DNA from 4 places in the Methylobacterium sp. AC315 genome. Region 4 is predicted to be linked to each of the others. Evidence: riboswitches for the same ligand, from Rfam matches in the RefSeq annotation. Region 4 holds a riboswitch; each other region holds the start of a gene.
What was found. Region 4 has a riboswitch for cobalamin ahead of AC0IY0_RS25135 (TonB-dependent receptor). Riboswitches for the same ligand answer to the same signal wherever they lie in the genome.

Region 1 (3,201 bases), on a different contig from region 4:
GTCGTTGCCCAGCGGCGATCCGGTCAAGATACGCTCGGCCCGTGCCTTGTTCTCTTCGCGCGTGTTGATCGAGACCTCAAACCCGTCGCCATGCCGCTCGATGTCGATGCTGTTGCGGGCAAACCCGGCACGGGCCAGGCGGTCTCGCGCCGATCGAGCGGCCTTCAGGGAAGGGACCGTTACCGAAGCCAGGGTGCTGTCCATCATCATGTTCTCCACGCCGCGCGGCGTACCGCGTCGGTGCCGACCGCGCTCTTCGGAAAGCAAACCCCCTGCGGCCGTTCAGGTTCGCGACGCCGCGACCCGGTGTCGAAGCCAAGCCGCAGGTGCCGCGCCCCGAGGGCCCACCGGAGGCCGGCACGCACCGCGAAGCCCGCGCGGGGGGCTCGCAGCCCGCCGATCTGATGCGGGTCTCGACGCGCCCGGCCCACGCCGCGCGCCCGATACGGATGAGCCCGGCGGCGGCCCGGAGTTCGCCCGGCCTCGCGCCGAGGCGCGTCGCTCCCTGGCACCGCGGGTGCAATCCGGGCCGCGTCTCGAAACAGATCGGGGGCCGCCCCAGGTGGACGCAAGACCGTATCCGGACGGATCGAACGCCGTGTCGAATCGCTGCGTTACGGTTTCCGGCCGAGCGGGATCGGAAGAGCGTGGAGGCGGCGCGTCCATCCCGGTCTGGGGCCAACACCCACTCGATCCGGACAGGTCCGGGTTCCTGGACGAGGCTGCGGCCAACCCGGGCCTGGCGCTCCGCCTGCGGGTGGCTCCGCACGGTGAACACGCCCGGATGGCCGCGCCGTCCGGTCCCTGGCAGACCATCGCGGTCTCGGCCGGGCTGCCTGCTGGCCGTCTCGCCGCCACCGCGCGCCGACAGGCCGACGTCCGGCGCTGGCTTCCGCAGCCACGTGGAAGAGATCCCGGATCCGGCCCCGGAAGGCGGCGCCCCGCTGCTGCCCGGGCGCGCTCATCCGCCAGAGCCGAAACCGTGAGCTGGCGAACCGGGAGGCCGATGTGTCCCTTAAACCACAGCGTGTGTAACGTTATTGCATTCTGTCGTTGAGGCATTGACCCCCGGGGGCGCGGTGGCGAGTATCGGGCGGCCAAGGTTCCCGCGGGCTTCGGTCCGCGGGCGAAGATGGGAATTCGGTGCGCTCGTACGGGCAAGGCCGAAGCTGCCCCCGCAACTGTAAGCGGTGAGTCCCTGCCGCCCGTGGTCACTGATGCGTCGCATCGGGAAGACCAGGCCGGGATCGTGACCCGCGAGCCAGGAGACCTGCCTCGGCGTGACGACGACCCTCGGGCGGGGTGCCCCGGCGGAACGCAGGGACGGCGCGGCCCCGTGGGCCCGTCGCCCGCACGCGCTCACGCTGAAGCCTCCGGCTCGACAACCATGAGTGTGCCGGTGCCAGTCCGCCCGAAGCCGACCACGACCCATCCCTCCGCGAAAGCCCGGGGCCCGCGGAGCCGTTCCCGGTCTCCCTTCCGCCGCCAGAGCCCGCGTGTCGCCCTCGCGGCGATCCTGACGGCGGGCTCGCCGGCCGGCGAGACGCGGGCGCAGGAGAGCATCGCCCTGGAGGAGGTCTCGGTCGAGCATGTCGGCGGCAGCCCAGCCCCCGGTACGACGGCCGCGTCGGACAGCATCGGCCTGATCGGGCCGACGCCGGGCTACGGTGCGACCCGGGCCGTCAGCGCGACCCGGACCCCGACCCGGCAGATCGACGTGCCGCAGGTGGTCACCGTCGCCCCCCGGGAGGTGATCAGCGACCTCGCCGCCACCCGCGTCGATCGCGTGTTCAACTACCTCCCCGGCGTCGCGCAGCAGAACAATTTCGGCGGCCTGAGCCTGTTCAGCTACGCCATCCGCGGGGTGACGACCTCGGAGATCTACAAGAACGGTTTCCCGCTCAATCGCGGCACGCCCCCGCCGCCCGATGCCCAGAACATCGAGCGGATCGAGGTGCTGAAGGGCCCCGGCGCCGGACTGGTCGGGCGCAGCGATCCGGGCGGGCTGGTGAACCTCATCACCAAGCAGCCCACCGCCCAGCGCTTCGTCGAGATGGGCACCCAGATCGATTCGTTCGGGCTGACGCGCGGGACGGTCGATGCCGGCGGCGCGCTCAACGAGGATGGCACGGTCCTGTACCGGTTCAACCTCGCGGCCCAGGGCGCCGGCAGCTTCCGGGACTTCGTCAACAGCGACCGGCTGCTCGTGGCGCCGGTGATCAGCTGGCAGGTGACGCCGGATACCCGCGTCACGGTCGAGACCGAGTTCGTCAAGAACCGCATCGTGTTCGACCGCGGGGTGATCGCGATCAACAAGCAGCTCGGCTTCCTGCCGATCTCACGCTTCCTGGGGGAGCCGGGCCAGAGCACCTATCAGACCAACAACACCCTGCAGGTGCGCGTCGATCATCGCTTCGACGACGCCTGGCAGATGCGGCTCGCGACCTACCTCAACACGGGCGACTTGGCGGGCGAGTCGGCCGAGGTCCGTTCGCTCGCCGCCGACAACCGCACCGTGGCGCGCGACCGCAACGTGCGCGACTACCGCTGGGACGTGGCGATCGGGCAGGCCGAACTGCTCGGGCGCTTCGACACGGCCGGGATCGGCCACACGGTGCTGCTTGGGCTGGACCGCGAGAGCACCGACAGCCGGACGCAGTACTTCCGCTCGAATTTCCGCACGAGCCCCTTCGCGCTCGACATCTACGCGCCCGTCTACGGGCAGGCGCTGCCGCCGATCACCATCCCGCGCAACAACCTGGAGCGGGTCACCAACACCGGCCTGTACGCGCAGGACGAGATCGTCCTTACCCCGGAATGGCGGGCGCTCGTGGGGATGCGGGTGGACATCTTCGAGCAGTCCTTCCGGGAGCGGGCCCCGCGCAGCCAGGTCGATCAATCGCGCGTGGCGGCCTCGCCGCGGGCCGGCCTCGTCTACCGCCCGATCCCGGAATTCGCGCTCTACACCAATGTCGGCACGAGCTTCCGCCCGAATATCGGCCCCGACGCCGCGGCGGTGACGCGCGGCACGCCGCTCGCACCCGAGACCGGCCTCGGTTACGAAGTCGGCGTGAAGTCCGAGCTGTTCGACGGCAACCTCCTGCTGACGGCGGCCGCCTTCCGGGTCGAGCGCGAGAACGTGCTCACCCCCGATCCCAACAACAGCGGCTTCTCGATCGCGGCGGGCGCCGTGCGCAGCCA
Region 2 (3,201 bases), on a different contig from region 4:
CAGTCGGTCCAGCGCAGTCGGTTGTCGAAGTAGAAGGCTCCGCTTGTTTCCAGCACCCGATCGTCGAGCACGCCAGAGCGGTACTGCCGGTTCGTGGTGTTGAAGAGGCCGACCCGGATCGAGTCAGTGCGGGTTTGGACGCCGATCTCGTTCTCCATCGGCCGCCCGAACCAGTCGCCCTGGAAGATGTGAAGGGCCTCGCCGCCGCCGATGATGCGCTGATCAAGCTGGTGAAACTGGTCGCCATTGACGGGGTCGTTGAGGAAGTAGGTGAAGTCGTTGAACAGGTTCAACTGGGACCGGATCACGTAGCCTGAGGCCCGCGTGATGCCGGTGTCGTCCGTCGCGCTGAATTTGCCCGAGAGCGAGAAGCGCGAGGTGTCGCCGCCGTCCGTAGGGTTGATCGTGCCGTAGCGGCTAATCAGCCCTTCCGTGACGGCGCGCTCGGGGATCTGGTTGGTGGCGGTCCAGCGGGCCGCGTAAGCCATGCCGGTGACGGAGAAGCCGTCGAGCGCCGTGCCCTGGCTGTAACGGGCGACACCGTTGATCTTGCGCAAAGCGTCGGGGACAACCCACGGCCCGTCGTAGACCTGCGCCTCGCCTGCAAAGAGGAGGTTGCCCTCGCCCAGCGGCACGGTGGTGATCGACAGCGCACGCTTATAGCCAAAACTGCCGATCGAGGTCAGCGCGACGTTCTTGGCTGTCGTGTCGAGGTAGTCGATCCGGACCGAGCCCGCCGAGGCGAAGTCGCCGTCGCGCACGAAGTACGGCCCCTTGTGGAACTCGACCGCGCCGACAAGTTCGGGGATCAGGAAGTTGATGTCGGCGTAACCCTGGCCGTGGGCATGGGTGCGCATGTTGAGCGGCATGCCGTCCAGGAACAGGGCGATGTCGGTGCCGTGGTCCAGGTTGAACCCACGCAGGAAGAACTGGTTGGCCTTCCCCTCCCCACTATGCTGAGTGACGATCAGACCGGGCACCGACTCCAGCACCTCGCCGGGGCGCGTTACTGGGCGGCTGTTAAGCTGCGCTCCGCTGATGACGCCGGAACTGGCGGAGTCCACCGGTCTGCTGATCCCGCCGATACCCGTCGTGCCACCGACGTAGCCCGCGCTCGCCGAAGGACCGGCCTGTGGAGACGCAGCAACAGCAGTCTCTGCGGTGACGGAGATCTCGTCCAGCGTCGCTTCAGTGGTGGCTGCTTTCGATGCGGATCTGCCTTGAGCTACGGCCGCTGATGCCAAAGCGGCGAGGCCAAGCCCCGACAAGGTCGAGAGCGTTCGGTTCGTTGAACGAAGGGACACAGGAGCCTCGGGCGACGGCAGTGGCACGTCACCGCGAACAAGTCCGAGAAGACCGCTTCAGGACGGCCGTCTCGATACCCACCAGGACACCCCGCCCGATGTGTTTCGCGTGTGACCACGACTGACGGCAGGTCTCCTGGCTCACGGGTCGCCGCCCTTGCACCGTCTTCCCGGATGAGGCTCATCCAGTGACGCGGTGGTGCTGGGCTCGCCGCTTACAGTTGCGGGGGCAGCCGCGGCATCGGAGTGGTCCTCACGGACTGATCCTCACCGCGTTCCCTTTTGATCCCCGAGGGAACCGTCGATTAGTAAATGACGCCGGATTAAAGGGTGGTCAATCGACGTTGCAAGACGCGCGCTGGGTGTTGCCAAGCAGCGACATATTTTCAAATGCAGACGCCTTTCCGCCTTTGACGATGGGTGACCAGTACCGCTGCCCAAGATTTAAAATCGAACTTCGCCCCCATCGGTCACGCTTAAGCCGCTCCGGCATCTCGGAGTACAACGAGTCCAACACGGCGCGGAAAATCAGGCCGTCGTAGTCCGGCACCGCACCCTTCAGGGCAAGCAGGCGGCGCATGGCATTCGACCACCGTCTCCGACATCTCGAAGAACATCGCGTTGATCTTCAACCCACCCGCGATCCGCCCTCCGGAAATATTATCCGTCTCGAAGAACTTCACCGAAAGGCGCATCTGGATGGGCTAAGACGACGCTTCCGCGGGACCGCCAGTCAGATATTGGTCGATGATGGGAGCCGGATCGTCGTCGGCACCATGACGACATGTTCTTCGACGAATGGTGGTGAGCGGCGCGGCACGACGAAGAACATCTCGGGAAGGTGCAGGAGGGCGGTGGGCAAGACCGCGCTGATCGGCCAAACTTTCGCGGTGCGAGTTCTCAACGGCCTTAAGATTGAGCGATGGCTCGACCGAGGCTGAACAAGAGTACATCAGTCGCGGCCCGCACCTCCGCCGGAGCGTCGTCGCCGAGGATCTGCTTTAACGCAATGGCGAGGTCGGCGGCCCGGTCGAGCGGATCATCGGCCTGCGATGACCTTCCCATGACGTACCGTTCGCCGCCATCGCGCATCTCAGTAATGTCGATCAGGATCCCGCAGGATCGCAGCGGGCGGCCGAAATGATCCTGATAGGTCCGGCCGCGGCTGAGCAGCCAACTCACTGCTCCGTCAGGAGCAACAACCCGGTACTCGGACACCACGAGGCCGCCAGCCCGAGCGGCCTTCCTCATGTGCTCGGCCAGCCATTCGCGGTCATCGGGATGTACGGCAGCAGCACCGGACATCCCCGTGATCTCGCGCTCGGCCAGATCCGGATCACCGGTCAGAAGGCGGGCCGCACCAGCGTCGTAGCTGACGACCCCACGGGTGTGATCCCAATCCCAGGTCCCGACGACACACGAGGCTTCCAGCGCGCCCCTGAGGCGCTCCATATCCTCGCTGAACCCATCGATGGCGTTGATGCGCATAGCGCCTCGCAAAACTTGATGTTGAGTTGTGGCCGCCTTGGCACGAGCGAACGAACATAAACAAGCGTCAACAACCTCTTAGGTTGCATTCCCCTTTGTTCTGCAACCCAGCGCCTGCTTGGTGTGTTATGCATACCTGCCCTAGAAATCCGTCGCCGCATCCGTGAGGCGAGACGCCGAGCGAGATGCCATGCGTGACGATTTCAAGAACCCCGACGATGAACGTGAGAGTCGAGGATCGCTGGCTCGGATCAGCGATGCGCTTGGCGTCCCGGTAACGGCGTTTTACGGCTTCGACGCCGACGCGGTCGGGCATCTCCAGCGCGAGCACGAGGCGCAAGTGCTTGCGGCCGTACGAGCGTATTTGCGGGAAGTTGATCACGACGCTGCCCGACGCTTCATCACAGCG
Region 3 (3,201 bases), on a different contig from region 4:
GGTCACGCCGTCCTGCGAGAACAGGATGGCGCCCTCCGCGACCGAACCACCCTCCCCGCACGGGATCCCGACAACGGACCGGACCGGGAAGCGGCCGCCGAGGTCGAGGTCCAGCCAGGTCCTATCCGCCTCGACGACCCGCTGCGGGGCGCGGCCGGCCGCGAGATCGACGAGGGCGGATGTCGGGGCGTCTTCCGGGGCCATCGTGTCTCCGAGGCGGGCTGGACCAAACGCGCCGAGGTCGGGGCCGGAGGGCGCGCCCGGCGGTGCCCGTATCGAACCCGACGCGTCAAGCCCATGGGCGCACCGCGAGGGCGCCCGACTAGTTCATTCGCCCGTCTTGGTCTTGAGCAGCAGGATCTCGATATCGCGCTGCGGGACGAAGTCCCTCATCACCGTCTCGAAGGTCGTCGGGCCGGTCTTCTTCACGTTGGCCCCGCAGAACGAGACCAGGGTCGTAGGATCCCCCTTGTCCACGACCAGCTTGAACTGGCCGATCGGGCCAGCCCAGTTGCCGCCGGAGCTGATCACGTGGGAGAGGGACCGTTCGTAGGCCTGGAACGCCCGGCTGCCGTCGGCGCTCGACCGCCGGTACAGGGCCTGGGCCGCCCGCTCGAAGGTCGGGTCCGTGCAATATCGGGTCGCGTAGTGCGCCTTCTGCGCCGGGTCGAGGTTCGGCCCGCCGTAGGACAGGCTCGCGAGACCGCCGAGGCTCGGGACGTAGCTCTGGCGCACCGCGATCTCGCGCCCGGCGGGAAAGACCTGCCGGCGCCAGAATTTCGACTTCAATGTCCAGAGCGGGGCATCCGCGATCGTCCCGTCCTTGTGCTCCTGCCGCTCCAGGATGCCGGCCGCGATCAGGTCGCGCCGCTGGCGCTCGCCGAGGCGGCGCAGGGCCGCTTCCGTCGCCGTGGTGGTTGGCACGAGCGGGATCCCCAGCGCCTTGAGCCGAGCGGTGATCTCCACGGGCGGTGTATCGCTCCGCATCAGGAACGCCCGCTGCTCGACCTGCGATTCGACGGGCTCGCCATCGACCGCGGACTGGAACTTCAGGAAGTTGTCGTGCGCCGGATCGGGGAGCGAAACCAGCATCTCGGAGTCACCGGTGATGTCGGGCATCGGGAACGCGATCGTGGTCTCGATGTCGGAATCGGTCAGGTTGCGGAACCGATAGTCGATCTGCACGGCCTGCTCGGAGAGGTACATATCCTCGGCCGCGAGGGCGATCGTGCCGGCCTTTTCCAGGACGAGCCCCCCGGCGATGAGCGCGGCGGTGCTGTCGTCGGACCGGACCGGAAGGGACGTGGCCGCCAGGACGACGAGGGCCAGCGACAAGGTACGCATCGACATCAACGCTCAAGGGTTCGAGAATCGGACAGGGGCCGGAATCGTCCACGCCGGCCGTTACACGGCGCCGGTGCCGCGGGCCAAGCGCCGACGGCGGTCGCGACGCGTCGAAGTCCGTCCCCCCAATGCGTTTCGACACTCACGGCCACCGCCCGACCCGCATATCCGTGCCGTACCCCAGGAGTCCGAAACGATTCCGCCGGGCCTCCGTTGTGCGAGAGCTGTCATGCGTCTACAACGATGGCGTGACGGTGCCCCGGAGACGGGGTGAAAAGGGAATGCGGTGAGGGGTACGAACCTCGAAACCGCGGCTGCCCCCGCAACTGTGAGCGGCGAGCGTCTGCCAGTAGGCCACCGGAGCGATCCGGGAAGGCGGCAGGCGCGCCGAGCCGCGAGCCAGGAGACCTGCCGTCACGATGAGATCCCGCAATGCCGCCGGTGGGGCGGCTGGAGACATGTTGATGACCACCTCGACCCTCGCCCCCATCGCCACCGGCATCCGCGCCGGAGAGCGTCCGGTTGCCGTCGCGCTCGCGGCCTTCCTGGGCCTCGGCCTCCTGTTCATGGCGGGCTTCTCGCCGGCGATCGCGCTGCACAACGCCGCGCACGATTTCCGGCATACCCAGAACTTCCCCTGCCACTGACGCCCCTGGCGCAGGGATGATCATCCGGCTTCTGTCGGCGGCCCTGGCCGCCGGCTTCCTCGCGGCCGTCGTCGTGACCGGCCTCGAGTTGACGCTGACGTCGCCGCTGATCGTGGCGGCCGAGCGCTATGAGACCAAGCAGACGCACCAGGCCGAGCGCAGGCTCCCGATCATGTCGGCTCAGGTCGTGCTGGCTCATGCGGGGCACGATCATGGCACACCGGACGCCGCACCCGAGTGGCAGCCCGGCGAGGGGTTGCCCCGGATGGCCTTCACCGCTCTGGCGACGCTCGTGGGCGGGGTCGGCTACGCCCTCCTGCTCGGTGCGGTGATCTTGGCCTGCGGCCGTGAGCCGACGCGGCAGGTCGGTGTCGCGTTCGCGATCGCGGGCTTCGCCAGCGTCGCTCTGGCCCCGGGCCTGGGATTGCCGCCGGAATTGCCGGGCAGCGAGGCGGCACCGCTCGCCGCCCGTCAGGCCTGGTGGGTGATGACCGCCGCCGCCACCGGGATGGGCCTGTACCTGATCACGGTCCGGCGCTCGCTGATCGCGATCCTGGGCGGCCTCGTGCTGATCGTGGCGCCGCACGTCGCCGGTGCGCCGCAGGCTGCGGAGGTGTCCTCGGAGCTTCCCGCGGCACTTGCGGCGCAGTTCGCGGCGCGCTCGCTGGCGATCAGCTTCGTCTTCTGGATGCTGATCGGCCTCGGCTTCGGCTGGGCCTGGCAGGCTTTCGGCCGTGGAAACGCAAGCGGGACGGTGCATGCCTGAGGCCGTCATGCCTGAGACCGTCCTTTACGTTTGTACGACCTGCCGCCGCCCGGGCGACGATCCGGACGGGCCCCGGGCCGGCGCGCGCCTGCTCGAGGCCCTGCGCGCGCGCAACACGTCCGGGCAGCTGCGGATCGAGGGGGTCGAGTGCCTGTCGGTGTGCAAGCGGCCCTGTTCCGTGGCGGTCGCGTCCGAGACCCGCTGGACCTACGTCTACGGCGATATGGACCCGTCCGAGTCGGCGGCGACCATCCTGGACGGGCTGGCCGCCTACGCGGCGACGCCGGACGGCATCGTGCCCTGGCGGGAGCGCCCTGCCGCATTCAAGACCGGCGTGATCGCCCGCATCCCGCCCTTTCCCGATCCCCGCCCGCTTCCGGCCGGCACCTTGGAGGCTGCGGAATGACCATCGTGACCAAGATCCCCTGCACCATCGTCACCGGC
Region 4 (3,201 bases):
GATCCGGATCCGGCAAGGCCGTTCGGATCGTTGTGCGCAGCGCTAACGCGTCGGCGCAGCCGGGCCGGCCGCGTAGCTCGACACCGTCGGGGACAGGGCGGCGGGCGCCGGCGTTTCCGCCTTGGCGGCGCGGGAGTTGCGCTTCTCGTAGAAGGCATTGCCGCCGGCTACGGCCACGTAGTGCATGTTCGTGTACGGGAAGTGGTGGCCGGCCGTGTGGAAATACATCGCCTTCCCGACCTTCGGGTGACGCTCGCCCGCCAGCACCGCGTCGGCGGCATCCGCCACCTTTTGGAGGTCGCGGTCCTGCATCGGCTTGGTCAGGACGCCGGGGGCGAACTGCCCGGGCTGCCCGACCACCGCACAGATGCCGCCCGGGAAGATCGCGGCCTCCATCCGGTTCATGACCACGGTGCCGACGGCCAGCAGACCGGATTCGTCGCTGCGGTTCGATTCGAAATACATGGCCCGGCCGAGGCAGTCGCGCTCGGCGTCGGTGACCACCATCGACGGCTTGCGGCCGGGGATCGATCCTGTGGTCAGGGGTGACGCGGTGTTGCACGCACCGAGGCCGCCGGCGAGCGCCAGCGCGACCAGCCCCGAAACGGTCTTGATCCTCTCGCTACCCTGCATGCATCAGCGCTCCGTCCTCCGGCCTCGGGGCAGGGCGATCGCCCTGCCCGGCGTCGCCACTCTCGATCGTTGTACGCGCCAAGCTTGTGTGCACGTTCGCGGCGAGGATGTGGCGGGCCGGCATGCGTGGATCGCCCCGAACGCCGGTCGGCCCGCGCTGGCGGACCACGGACAGCCCTGGAACGCGGCCCCTCGCGGGACGGACCGGAGCCGCAGCGGGAGCCGCAGGTCCGGGCGGAAAAGCTTCGCGATACCATTAGCGTAGCATCGCCCGGAGCCGTCCGGGATCGGAGGGACGAGTCCCCCGGTCGGCGGCCTCGTTCGGCTGGAACGAGAGCCGGCCGAGGGCCCGGTGTCATCCGATAGACACACACGCCGCCAACCGGTGCCGGGACGTTGACGGGACCCAAGCCTTGGCTCGAAGGTGGCTGGGACGGTTCCCTTCGGGGATCAAAAGGGAACGCGGTGAGGGGTCTTCCCCGAATCCGCGGCTGCCCCCGCAACTGTAAGCGGTGAGCCTTCTCGTCACCACGTCACTGGGCCGCCTCGCCCGGGAAGACGACGAGAGGGCGGCGACCCATGAGCCAGGAGACCTGCCGTCAGTCGTGGTCACACGCGAAACGCGCTGGGCGGGGTGTCCTGGCGGGTGCCGGGACGCCCGCGCGAGCGCGGTCGGCGCGGCCTCGTTCGCGGTGACGTGCCACTGCCGTCGCCCGAGGTCCCGTGTCCCGTCCTGTGCCGCGCTTGACGCCCTCGAAACTGGCCGTGCTGACGGCCCTGGCGCTGCTGCCCCCGGCGGCCTCCGCCCGGGACGGATCCCGGCCGAGCCAGGACACCGAGGCGACGCTCGACGAGATCTCGGTCACCGCAGAGCCTTCCGGGGCCCCGCGGGGCGGTGCCGCCGCGAGTGCGGGCTATGTCAGCGGCGTGACCGGCATCGGCGGCCCGCTCCTGCCCGTGGCTTCCGCCAGCGCGGGGGTGATCACGGGCGCCCAGCTCAACAGCCGGCCGGTGACGCGTCCCGGCGAGGTGCTGGAGGCGGTGCCGGGCCTGATCGTCACCCAGCATAGCGGGGAGGGGAAGGCCAACCAGTTCTTCCTGCGCGGCTTCAACCTCGACCACGGTACCGACATCGCCCTGTTCCTGGACGGCATGCCGCTCAACATGCGCACCCACGCCCACGGGCAGGGCTATGCCGACATCAACTTCCTGATCCCCGAACTCGTCGGCGCGGTGGAGTTCCACAAGGGGCCGTACTTCGTACGCGACGGCGATTTCGCCTCCGCCGGCTCGGTGCGGATCGACTATCTCGACACCGTCCAGAAAAACCTCGCGCTCACCGCCATCGGCAGCTTCGGCTACAAGCGCGCGCTCACCATCGCCTCGACCCCGATCGGGGACGGCAACCTCCTGGTCGCGGCCGACGCACAGGTCTACGACGGTCCGTGGGTGGTCCCGGACGCCCTGCGCAAGATCAGCACCGTCGCCCGCTACAGCCAGGGCACGGCGCTCGACGGCTTCTCGGTCACGGGCATGGCCTATGCCAGCCGCTGGACCGCCACCAACCAGATCCCCGAGCGGGCCGTCGCTCAGGGGCTGATCGGCCGATACGGCACGATCAACCCCACGGATGGCGGGGATACGAGCCGCCTCTCGCTGTCCGGCCGCTTCAGCAGCACCGACGACACAGGCGTGACCCGGGCCTCGGCCTACGTGATCCGCTCGCAGCTCAACCTGTTCAACGACTTCACTTATGTCCTCAACGACCCCGTCGCGGGCGACCAGTTCCACCAGCTCGACCAGCGCATCATCGGCGGCGGCGAGGCGCTGCACATCTTCCAGGGCGCGTTGTTCGGGCGTCCGATGGAGAACGAGGTCGGCGTGCAGACCCGGACCGACAGCATCCGGGTCGGGCTGTTCAACACGACGAACCGGCAATACCGCTCGGGCGTGCTCGACGATCGGGTGCTGGAGACGAGCGGGGCCTTCTATTTCGACAACCGGGTGCGCTGGACCGACTGGCTGCGCACCAGCCTCGGCTTCCGCGCCGACGGCTATGATGCCCGCGTCGCCTCGGACACGCCGGCCAATTCGGGCCGGGCCCGCGACGGCATCGTCAATCCTAAGCTCGGCCTGACCCTCGGACCGTGGTTCGACACCGAGTTCTACGTGAATTACGGCGGCGGCTTCCACTCGAACGACGTGCGCGGGGTGACTGCCACGGTCGATCCGGCAAGCCCCCTGTTCAACATCGGCCGCGCGCCGTTCCTGGTGCCCTCGACCGGCTACGAGGTCGGGCTGCGCAACCGCTCGATCGCCGGGCTGGAGACCAGCCTCGCCTTGTTCCGGCTCGACTTCGCGTCCGAAAACCTGTTCCAGGGCGACACCGGCACCACGGAGCCGAGCCGCCCGACCCGGCGCTTCGGCGTCGAGTGGACGAACCGCTACGCGCTGACGCCGTTCCTGTCGCTGGAGGGCGATCTGACGATCACCAACGCCCGGTTCTCCGATTCCGACCCAGTCGGCACCCGGGTGCCGGAGGCGCCTACCACCATCGCGTCGGCCGGC

Region 1: another riboswitch for cobalamin. It lies ahead of AC0IY0_RS16020 (TonB-dependent siderophore receptor); the one in region 4 lies ahead of AC0IY0_RS25135 (TonB-dependent receptor).
Region 2: another riboswitch for cobalamin. It lies ahead of AC0IY0_RS13820 (TonB-dependent receptor); the one in region 4 lies ahead of AC0IY0_RS25135 (TonB-dependent receptor).
Region 3: another riboswitch for cobalamin. It lies ahead of AC0IY0_RS06250 (CbtB domain-containing protein); the one in region 4 lies ahead of AC0IY0_RS25135 (TonB-dependent receptor).

What each region holds. Positions count from the first base shown of each region.
Region 1 covers NZ_CEEDEA010000008.1:195,167-198,367, forward strand. Annotated here, with positions in the region: gene AC0IY0_RS16015 (hypothetical protein) at 1-204, opposite strand, end outside; cobalamin riboswitch at 1,084-1,292, shown strand; gene AC0IY0_RS16020 (TonB-dependent siderophore receptor) at 1,400-3,201, shown strand, end outside.
Region 2 covers NZ_CEEDEA010000007.1:3,458-6,658, reverse strand. Annotated here, with positions in the region: gene AC0IY0_RS13820 (TonB-dependent receptor) at 1-1,268, opposite strand, end outside; cobalamin riboswitch at 1,414-1,622, opposite strand; gene AC0IY0_RS13815 (hypothetical protein) at 1,639-1,884, opposite strand; gene AC0IY0_RS13810 (hypothetical protein) at 1,883-2,245, shown strand; gene AC0IY0_RS13805 (PAS domain-containing protein) at 2,214-2,792, opposite strand; gene AC0IY0_RS13800 (hypothetical protein) at 2,983-3,201, shown strand, end outside.
Region 3 covers NZ_CEEDEA010000003.1:215,270-218,470, reverse strand. Annotated here, with positions in the region: gene AC0IY0_RS06260 (coagulation factor 5 8 type domain-containing protein) at 1-204, opposite strand, end outside; gene AC0IY0_RS06255 (DUF4424 domain-containing protein) at 328-1,350, opposite strand; cobalamin riboswitch at 1,580-1,774, shown strand; gene AC0IY0_RS06250 (CbtB domain-containing protein) at 1,809-1,991, shown strand; gene AC0IY0_RS06245 (CbtA family protein) at 2,008-2,757, shown strand; gene AC0IY0_RS06240 (DUF1636 family protein) at 2,765-3,163, shown strand; gene cobW (cobalamin biosynthesis protein CobW) at 3,160-3,201, shown strand, end outside.
Region 4 covers NZ_CEEDEA010000025.1:9,889-13,089, forward strand. Annotated here, with positions in the region: gene AC0IY0_RS25130 (cell wall hydrolase) at 43-633, opposite strand; cobalamin riboswitch at 1,051-1,248, shown strand; gene AC0IY0_RS25135 (TonB-dependent receptor) at 1,489-3,201, shown strand, end outside.